Regions from separate parts of the Xenorhabdus sp. KJ12.1 genome, predicted to be linked through region 2. Evidence: predicted binding sites of a transcription regulator. Region 2 holds the regulator's gene; each other region holds the start of a gene.
What was found. The regulator Fur, encoded in region 2, represses iron uptake genes when iron is present. The targets are predictions, from matches to a motif close to ATAATAATGAGAACNACTATCAA.
Positions count from the first base shown of each region.

Region 1 (3,275 bases), on a different contig from region 2:
TACTGTCTTACCAGAGAAAGAAAAGCTATTGAGAGCCCCGATAAGCATACTGGCTGCGACAATCACTTTACCTGCACGGATCACAAATCCTTTCAGGCGTTGCCAGGTCTGGATTAATAACGTTTTAGCATGAGGAACATGATAGACCGGCAGCTCCATGACAAAGGGGGATGCCTCACCACGCATAATGGTGTATTTGAGTAGCAGACCCGTCAGGATGGCAACGACAATACCGAGGATATACAGAGAGAAGACAATGCTGGCACCATGTTTATTAAAGAACGCGGCGGCAAAAACGGCAAAAATCGCCAGACGTGCGCCACAAGACATAAATGGCGCCATCATAATGGTAATCAGCCTTTCACGCGGTGCATCCAGTGTTCTGGCACCCATCACGGAAGGAACATTACAGCCGAAGCCGACAATCAGTGGCACGAAGGATTTACCCGGTAATCCCAGAGACTGCATCAGCCTGTCCATCACAAATGCAGCTCTGGCCATATAGCCGGAGTCTTCAAGAAAAGAGAGAAACAGGTACATCATGCCGATCTGCGGAACCAATGGCAGCATGGTATTGATACCGCCTCCGATCCCTTGTGCAAGGAAAATGGTCAGCCAGCCGGGGAAGTGGAGGGTATAGCCGAGCCACTGCATACCATCAATGAAAATAGCAGAGGAAGCACCATCAAAAATGGGTTGTAAAGCACCACCGATATTAATCGCCAGCACGAACATGAGATACATGACAAACAGAAAGACAGGCACGCCTAGCCAGCGATTGAGAATAACTTTGTCTATCGCCTGAGTCAGTTTATTGGGTATTGCTGAGTCAACATCCGTGACTGTCAGACACAATTTATTGATTGCCTGATAACGGGCATCTGCAATGATGAGTTCAGGTTCTTCAATCTGTTCCTGTTGCAGGCGAAGTTTACTTTCAGCCAATTGTGCCTGCGTCAGTTCTGAACGCTCAAAGCTGTATATATCTCCTTCCAGTATTTGCAAGCTGAGCCAGCGACGCTGTTGCAGATTGAAGTTTCTGCTGATCAGGTCTGCAAGGTTGTTGGCTTCCTGCAATAAAGTATCGGGGTATTGCACCAACACGGGGCGTACAGGCTGGTGGTAGTGGTCAATGGCTTTTTTAAGCGTATCTATCCCTGTTGAGCGGGTAGAGACGAGCGGAATAACCGGGCAACCAAGATGCTGCTCCAGCGCTGCAATATCAATATTGATATGCTGGCTTTTGGCGATATCCAGCATATTCAGGGCAATAATGCAGGGAATACCAAGCTCAATGAGCTGTAATGAAAGGTAGAGATTACGTTCCAGATTCGAAGCGTCAACGACATTGATGAACATATCGGCTTCGCTGCTCAGTATATAGTGACAGGCAATTTGCTCGTCAATTGAGGTTTGCTCGGAAATGGTTGTGAGAGAATAGGTACCGGGAAGGTCGACAAGGTCTATTTGATGTTTTTGGGTGGAAAAATGCCCGGTTTTGCGTTCAACAGTGACCCCAGACCAGTTACCGACCCGTTGTCGGGAGCCTGTAAGTTGGTTGAATAAAGTGGTTTTCCCAGAGTTAGGGTTACCGATTAAACCTATAGTTAATTGTTTCATCATACTTTTTACTGATCAGGAATAGTGTGCATCATTGCATTCAGTCTCAGGACTGTACGGCATCTGGACTTCATTCATTCTGCTGGATGTACTGCTAATGTGAGGAGCGCTAAGTCTTTTTTACGGAGAATAAGGTTGACTCTGCGTGTTTCTATTTGAATGGGGTCTCCCAAAGGTGCAACTCGGATAACCTGAAAAGTAGAACCGGGTAACATCCCCAGAGACAATAATTTTTGCCTGTATGCGCGATTTATCTGTGGGAAGAATCCCAGAATTTTATAGCTTTGATTTGGAGTCAGTGACATATAACACTCCGTTAAAACTCAAAAGACAGTGATTATGAGAATGATTATCCTCAATAAAGCGAAATTCACAAGGAAAAAGTATATTAGTTATTTTGGATTAAAGCGCTAATGAGAATAATATGCAATACCAATATCATCTATTTATCACTGAATAATGACGGAATAAATTGATATTAATCAATTTAATGGTGATTTAATCAAAAATTAAAGTTATGTAAAGAATATCTGAAAGGAATTAATAACAAGCTCCAATAAGAAATGGAGCTTGTTATTATCTATTTTTCTATTAATTTTTCGGTGGATAAAGAAGATCATTTAATGATACTGAGACACGGGCATCATCCTGACGTTCACTCCAGCCTGTTGAGTCGTATACCCACCATGCTTCCACTTTTAATTCATAGAAGCGGCGCATTGCATTGCCATGATAGTCAGCAATCGGGCGGGATTTTTTCTTTCTGATATTCTCATCCGGGTAAGTTTTCAGGAAGAAGTAGTCATAGGTTTCCTGTAGTTCATCGTCGGGAACCTGACGGGCGTGGCCGATGAACTGAGAGCCAGCGAGTATCAGCGATGAATCAGGCGTGGTGATACTGCTGTATATGGTACCGCTGACCCGAGGGTTGATAAGTAGTTCCTGAGAATGGCGGGTATCCTGTTTTGAATACCAGATTAAACTTAATGGATTATATTTAGGAATATAAAAGAGTGTGGATGACCAAACTGATTCGGCATTCGGATCATGAGTGGCAAGGTTGAAGAATCTTATATTGCTGAGTAAGTCAAAACTGCTTTGGATATATTTATTCATAAATTATTCCTTAACAATTTGAGTTTATTATCTGTATTTATAGTTATTTAAACGACTTATGGTTACTATTAATAATAGTGATTGAATTTTCGCAACAGATTATATTAAGTATTAATGAAGACAGGCAGTAATTTCTCCTATTTAAATTTATTAGATCGGCAATAAATTGCAGTGTGATGATGAAAATAGCATTGATTTATTAAGGTATTTTATTTTATATATGAAAATTAAAAACGATTTTCAGTGACGAATATATACAATGGACTTCAAAATACGTTGCAGACGATACAGCGACAATTTGAAAGATAAAGTGTATATATCTAACACATTTTATGCCTGACAGAACTGGCTTAATTAAGCCAGTTCTGAAAGTACACTACTGCAGGATATTAACGTTTTTTACCAAAAGCGGCTGCCAGAGCATCACTCATGGCACTGTTAGTTAATTGTGCGGAACCGGATGAACGGAAATTCTGGCGGCCTTTGCCATTTCGGTTACGTTCATTGCCATTACGTTCCTGGCGGTTATTTCCCTGAGA
Region 1 covers NZ_CAWNQH010000138.1:128,176-131,450, reverse strand. The annotation lists gene feoB (Fe(2+) transporter permease subunit FeoB) at 1-1,620, opposite strand, end outside; gene feoA (ferrous iron transporter A) at 1,695-1,925, opposite strand; gene AACS92_RS21465 (pyridoxamine 5'-phosphate oxidase family protein) at 2,212-2,736, opposite strand; gene AACS92_RS21460 (Tex family protein) at 3,126-3,275, opposite strand, start outside.
Region 1: the regulator Fur is predicted to act here: its motif matches at 1,954-1,976, upstream of feoA (ferrous iron transporter A).

Region 2 (3,275 bases):
AGATGAACAGCTTAGGATCAATAAACGTAATCAGCTACGCCGGGATAAAGTCAAAGGACTTCGCCGGGTGGAGCTAAAACTTAATGAAGATGCTGTCGATGCACTGAATCATCTGGCAAAACAGCGCAATATCAGCCGCAGTGAATTGATTGAACAGATGTTGCTGGCTCAGTTAGCAACAGAAAATAACCTTACCAATTAACGGCTTTAATTCAACAGCGTGATACGGCGCTACCACACAAATCTGACAGACTTGTCACTGATGTTTGGTCAAAATAAAGTTTTTTCGTTTATTAAAACTGATATTTTTCTCCTGCTGATTTCAGCGTGACGTGTATAGCTTAACTACACATAAAACAAGAGGTTAATCCACTTTATGGCAATAATAGGTATATTCTTCGGCAGCGACACTGGCAACACAGAGAACATTGCCAAAATGATCCAAGAAAAACTGGGCGGTGCTGATGTTGCGGAAGTCCACGATATTGCCAAAAGCAGCAAAGAAGATCTTGAAGCTTTCGATATCCTGCTGCTAGGCATTCCAACCTGGTATTACGGCGAAACCCAATGTGACTGGGATGACTTTCTCCCGACACTGGAAGAAATCAATTTTGAAGGAAAATTGGTTGCCTTGTTCGGCTGCGGTGATCAGGAAGATTATGCAGAGTATTTCTGTGATGCTATGGGCACCATTCGCGATGTCATCGAACCTCGTGGTGCAATTATCGTTGGTCACTGGCCAATCGAAGGGTATCACCATGAAAAATCAAAAGGAATGGCAGACGATAAACACTTCATTGGTCTCACCATTGATGAAGATCGCCAGCCAGAACTGACTGATGAACGTGTTGAAACTTGGGTAAAACAGATCACGGCTGAAATGAGCCTGTCAGAAATCCTTGGCGCATAAAATTGTTCTGGCGTCTGATAGACATAAGAAACGTCTTTTGCACAGGATAATTCCTGAATAATGTGTCATGATAACGCGATAGGCATGGTTTTCATTTTCAATATCCATGCCTATAATCTACAACGTGAAACTAAATCATGATTCTCTCACAATAACACCCATAACTTATGGATTTTGAGTCGCATCACGATGGCAAGGGTACTCATCCTCCGGAACATAGAACACTATGTGACAGAAATAAATGAGTACAGCCAACAAAAAGGCGATTTGAAAAACGATGGGTATGTATTGTTAAGTTCACTAAACTCAAGCTACAGGACTGAATCCGCATGACCGACAACAATAAAGCATTGAAAAATGCTGGACTTAAAGTAACACTTCCTCGCCTGAAAATTCTGGAAGTGCTACAGGACCCAGAATGCCATCATGTCAGTGCGGAGGATCTCTACAAAAAACTGATTGATATCGGTGAAGAGATTGGCCTCGCCACTGTCTATCGCGTGTTGAACCAGTTCGATGATGCCGGCATTGTTACACGCCACAATTTTGAAGGCGGTAAATCGGTTTTCGAACTCACTCAACAACATCACCATGACCATCTAATTTGTCTCGACTGCGGTAAAGTGATTGAATTCAGCGATGAATCCATTGAAGAACGTCAGAAAGATATCGCAACACGTTATGGAATCAAGCTGTCAAATCATAGTCTATACCTGTATGGTCACTGCACTACAGGCGATTGTCGCAAAGACGGTTCGTTACATGATGAGAAAGCACGATAAGGAGTCAGCATTTACTGCTACTTCTAGTGTCTGACCCTGTCAGAGAAGCTACTGCCGATTAGCTAAGACTAATCGGCAGGTTGCTTTTGAATATCCTATTAAAGGGCAGCTTTAAGATTACTCAGAGAATACCTCTTCCACCCGGCTGAAACGCTTGCCGTCAGTGCTGACAGAACGTATTTTCACATGACCATTAACATGAGGCCGCTGTCTGTCATCATAAGCTTCCCATGTTTTTCCATCATCTAATGAATACTGAATAGTCAGACCCGGCAAGGCGATATTCGCTTCCAGTATCCCGGAGACAATTTTTGCACCGGGTATCGGCAGACGATACGGAATATGAGCTTTATCCAGTTTAGCCATTTCGCGCTGTCCCATCAGATTAGCAAAATGCAGCCAATCCTTATTAAGCTTATCGGTGTCTACATACCGTGTAATTCCGCCTTTATATTCCCTTCCTTGCTGGTAATTCTGCTCCCACTCAGCCTGATGCCATGCCCGTTCCGCCAACGGTAATAAGCGCGGATAAATCATATATTCCATCTGCTCATCAGTGCGCACAGTCTCACTCCATGACTGCCCTGACAGCCCATATGCTCCCGGCCAACGTTTACCGCTGTTTGCATTAAAATGGTCTCCGTTGATATCCACTGAAGTTTCAGCGTTTTGTGGCATATTATTGGGTGCAAAACTGAAGATTTTCGCTTCATCATTAAAACGGGAGGCCCAGTAGTAGCCCCGCTCTTTCGGATTGACCTCGTAGGGCATATCCAGATAAACATAATCAGGACTGGAAATAATGACCTGATAGCCTTTATTAGCCCAGTCATTAACAGAATCCGCACCGCCCCAATAAAGCGTATCCCAGAAGTTGACCGCAACATGTCGTGTAGCAAAGTCTTTTGCTGATTTCGCATGTTTCAGTCCGTCCTGCCATGATTGCATCGTATCAATGCCATGTTTATTAACGATTTTACTGACTTCAACCGCAAAATAACTGGACAGTTCATCAACATCTTTGATAATGCCCTCCGCAATCATTTTTTGACAAGCCTGAGATTTTGCCCACGGCTTATCTTCAATTTTCTTATTGATGATCCCTTTACCCGGCTCAATCGGGCCATCTTTATCCTGATATCCCGCGCCCAGACGAATATTTTTCGCTTCATCGCCCCCATAGTGCCATGTTGTCAGTAGTGAGCCGGCTTCTTTATGCATCTCGGCAATTTCACTGATAACTTTGTCAATAAAACGTTTGGAAGAGTCCATACATGGATTCAGATAACTATGGCGATCATAAAACTGTACAGATGTTGTATTTGAGGTATCTGTCGGATCGAGCAGACGATACTCATTAGCTGCCTGTTCTTTTCCTTCTGCCATCAGTTTCTTATAACGGGCTTCCATTGACACCACCGCTGCACGGGCATGAGCCGGAATATCAATCTCCGGGATCACCTCTATCTGACGGGCTTTAGCATATTCCAGAATATCAATGTAATCCTGACGACTGAAGTAACCACTTCCCATATTATTACTATCCGGCCCTGAGCCTAACTGTGGTAGCAGGCACTTTGTCT
Region 2 covers NZ_CAWNQH010000068.1:13,326-16,600, forward strand. The annotation lists gene ybfE (LexA regulated protein) at 1-202, shown strand, start outside; gene fldA (flavodoxin FldA) at 377-910, shown strand; gene fur (ferric iron uptake transcriptional regulator) at 1,240-1,692, shown strand; gene AACS92_RS10330 (beta-N-acetylhexosaminidase) at 1,810-3,275, opposite strand, start outside.

Region 3 (3,275 bases), on a different contig from region 2:
GAGTAAATCCCCAAGAGCATAGATAACTATGTGACTGGGGTGAACGAGCGCAGCCAACAAAGAGGCAACTTGAAAGACGAAGTGTATAGTTATTTATTCGCTATTTTTCCCGTATTAAATATGCTGGTTACAACAAATCTAATTCCATAAAAATATGCTCTGCTCCATCTTCCATATAGATTTCACCTTTGGTTTGATAACCAAGGCTTTCATAAAATGGCTGAGCATGACATTGTGAGGATAAACCAATCGTCGCCACCCCATTTTTGCGGGCATAATTCTCAACAAATTCCATCACCAGACGACCAATTCCTTGACCCCGATAGGCTTTCAAAACAGCAACACGCCCCACTTTGAGCATATCGTTGTGCTGTGGAACAGCTCTTAAGACAGCAATAGGATTTTCAGCATCAAATACCACGACATGCAGGGCAATATCATCATATTCGTCAATGTCAATTTCATCAGCAAATCCTTGCTCATCCGTGAAAACGTACTTACGGATATTGAAAGCATGCTGAATTAATTCAGGGTCTTGTCTTCCTAAACTGTGTTTTATTTTCATTGTTATATCCTAAAAATAATGACGTACAGAAGAATGGAATAGTAAAAATAGTGACAAGAATGTAAAAAAACAAGGGCGCTCTTTACCAGAGCGCCCTTCTGATTTCAACTAACAAACTATATCCAATGGATTTATAAAAGAAACTCGAAAGAGGGAAGGTATTATCCTTCTTCTTTCTTACCATCATCACCTTTAAGTTTATTAATTAAATCATCCGTTTTTTTATCGGCCTCGGACTTTATTTCTTTCGATTTCGATTTTGCATCATCTGTAAGCTGATTAATTTTATCCGTAGCCTGCTGCTGTATTTCCCCTGTTTTATTTTTCAGCTGATCAGCTGCGTCATTGACAGATTTCGTGATGTCATTCTTTAAATCTTCCGTTTTGGATGGCAGTTGGCTTATGGTTTTCTCCGTCGAACTCCCCGTATTACTCTGGACGTCCTTCGAATTATTTACCGCTTTCTGGTCTTCATGATTAGCATTATCTTGGATTCCCTGTGGCTTTTCCTTTGTATCAAAGTTGAGCTGCTCTGAATCCGTCTTCATTTGCGTTGCACTATCTTCAACTGGTTTGGTTGAATCTTCCGCTTTTTTGGCTGCATCATCACAGCCCGCAATGAATGCCACAATTCCAACCAGAAACAGAGCACTAAGAATCTTCTTCATTGACTAACCCCTTGCACTTACGGAAATAACCTTGCAAATGGGTGTCCTGGCTTTCTGTGCCAAAACATCCATAAGCTCTTTGTCGTAAACCTTGCCGATAAAAATAATTCTCATTTTTATCTGCCCGATTTGCTCTCTTGGGTGACTTATAGCAATGCAATATTTCATACAGACATATTTCGGGAAATTTATGGCAAATAATAGTCAAAATTTAGGAAAACGCCCAATCGCAACTTTTATCCGAAAAATTTTAAACGGAACATTTTCTGGCACTCTGGTGCTGGGAACAGCATTTTCCAGCTCAGTTTCAGCTGCTGAAAATCCTTCTGACCAAAAGCCAGAAAAGAAAAATGAGGTGATGCAGCTATCCACGCTTTCTGTTGTGGGAAGTACCCGCAACAGTACCAGTGCAGGTAGTTCAGCACTCAAAAAAGAAGATATTGACCGGACTCAGGCGGATAATATTGCTGAGCTGCTCGGACAGCTGCCCGGCGTTTCGATGTCCGGTTCAGTACGCCCCGGAGGACAAACATTAAATATCTGGGGAATGGGGGATCAAGAAGATGTCAAAGTGACACTGGATGATGCTCCAAAAGGGTTTGAGAAATACCGTCAGGGATCTATCTTCATTGAACCGGAATTAATCAAACGCATTGATGTCGATAAAGGGCCGCATAATATTTTAAATGGTAATGGTGGATTTGGTGGCTCAATTAAAGTTGTGACTAAAGATGCCAATGACTTATTGCTCCCTGATGAGGATTGGGGTGGATTTATTAAGCAAAGCTTCCATACCAATGATCGGCAGTGGATCAACAGCGCTGCATTATATGGCAGAGATTCGAATGGCTACGCGGATGGCTTACTGTATTTCAGCAAACGAGATGGTCATAATATCAAGCGCCCCGATGGGACACGTTTTGAGTTTTCACAAAATAATCAAACTTCCTATTTATTGAAAACCAATTTCTATCCTAATGATGCAAATACTATTAGCTTATCGGCTATGCGCACTGAGTCGGATGGCTGGAAACCGTGGGCTGCGAAGCGGGATAAAATGAATGTACCGTCAGAATGGGAAGTAGAAAAATATGGTTGGGATGGTGCATGGCAAAGAAAACTGGTCTTTCGTGATCAGACGGATCAAAATTATAGCGTCAAATGGAATATTGCACCGGAAGAGAACCTTTGGCTGAATCTGACACTAACTAACACCTATTCGAAGACAAAACAAAATGATCGCCGCCCGACAGATGTCTCCGGTAATTATGCCTCTTCTATGGGACAGAAAAGCTGGGTTGATTACACAGATATTCTTTCTGATATTAACAATAAAAGCGTATTCTCAACCGGAAATATTGAACATGAGCTAATGATTGGAGCCAAATGGCATAAAAATCAACGCAACGTGTTAATGTTCAATAAAAGCAAAAGCAAAAGTAAAAATATACAAGAAAATGCTGAATATAATTACGGTTATTATCAACCTTACTATATGCCAGCAGGTACTCAGCATACCTACAGCCTGTATATGCAGGACTCTCTGAAACTGGGTAGTGTTACAGTTACACCGGGAGTGCGTTATGACCATGTGAAAAATATCGGAGAAGAAAATAAGGCTCCCCGTTTTAATAATAAATCTCCCGAAGCCAACCATGACTACAGCAGTGTCACTTACACTGGCTGGACACCTCATCTGGGCTTAATGTGGAAAACCAGTCAGAATATCTCACTGTTTGCAGATATCAGCCACACATGGAGAGCACCACTAGTAGATGAGCAGTATGAGGTTCAATCAAATGACTCCAGCGTCCCTGGTTCCAGCCGCAACCTAGATACTGAAAAAATGACCGGGATACGACTTGGGGCCATACTTGATTACGATAATCTGATGCTTGAGAATGACAGCTTACAAATCCGTACTACGCTATTCCGTAATCGGGGAAAAGATGAAATTTTCAAAAGATATGGAATTTATTGTGAACAACACGGCAAAAATGGTTTACGTGATACATGTGGAAAACCGCTATCCAATTACCGTA
Region 3 covers NZ_CAWNQH010000062.1:47,136-50,410, forward strand. The annotation lists gene AACS92_RS08385 (GNAT family N-acetyltransferase) at 128-565, opposite strand; gene AACS92_RS08390 (hypothetical protein) at 727-1,233, opposite strand; gene AACS92_RS08395 (TonB-dependent hemoglobin/transferrin/lactoferrin family receptor) at 1,424-3,275, shown strand, end outside.
Region 3: the regulator Fur is predicted to act here: its motif matches at 1,331-1,353, upstream of AACS92_RS08395 (TonB-dependent hemoglobin/transferrin/lactoferrin family receptor).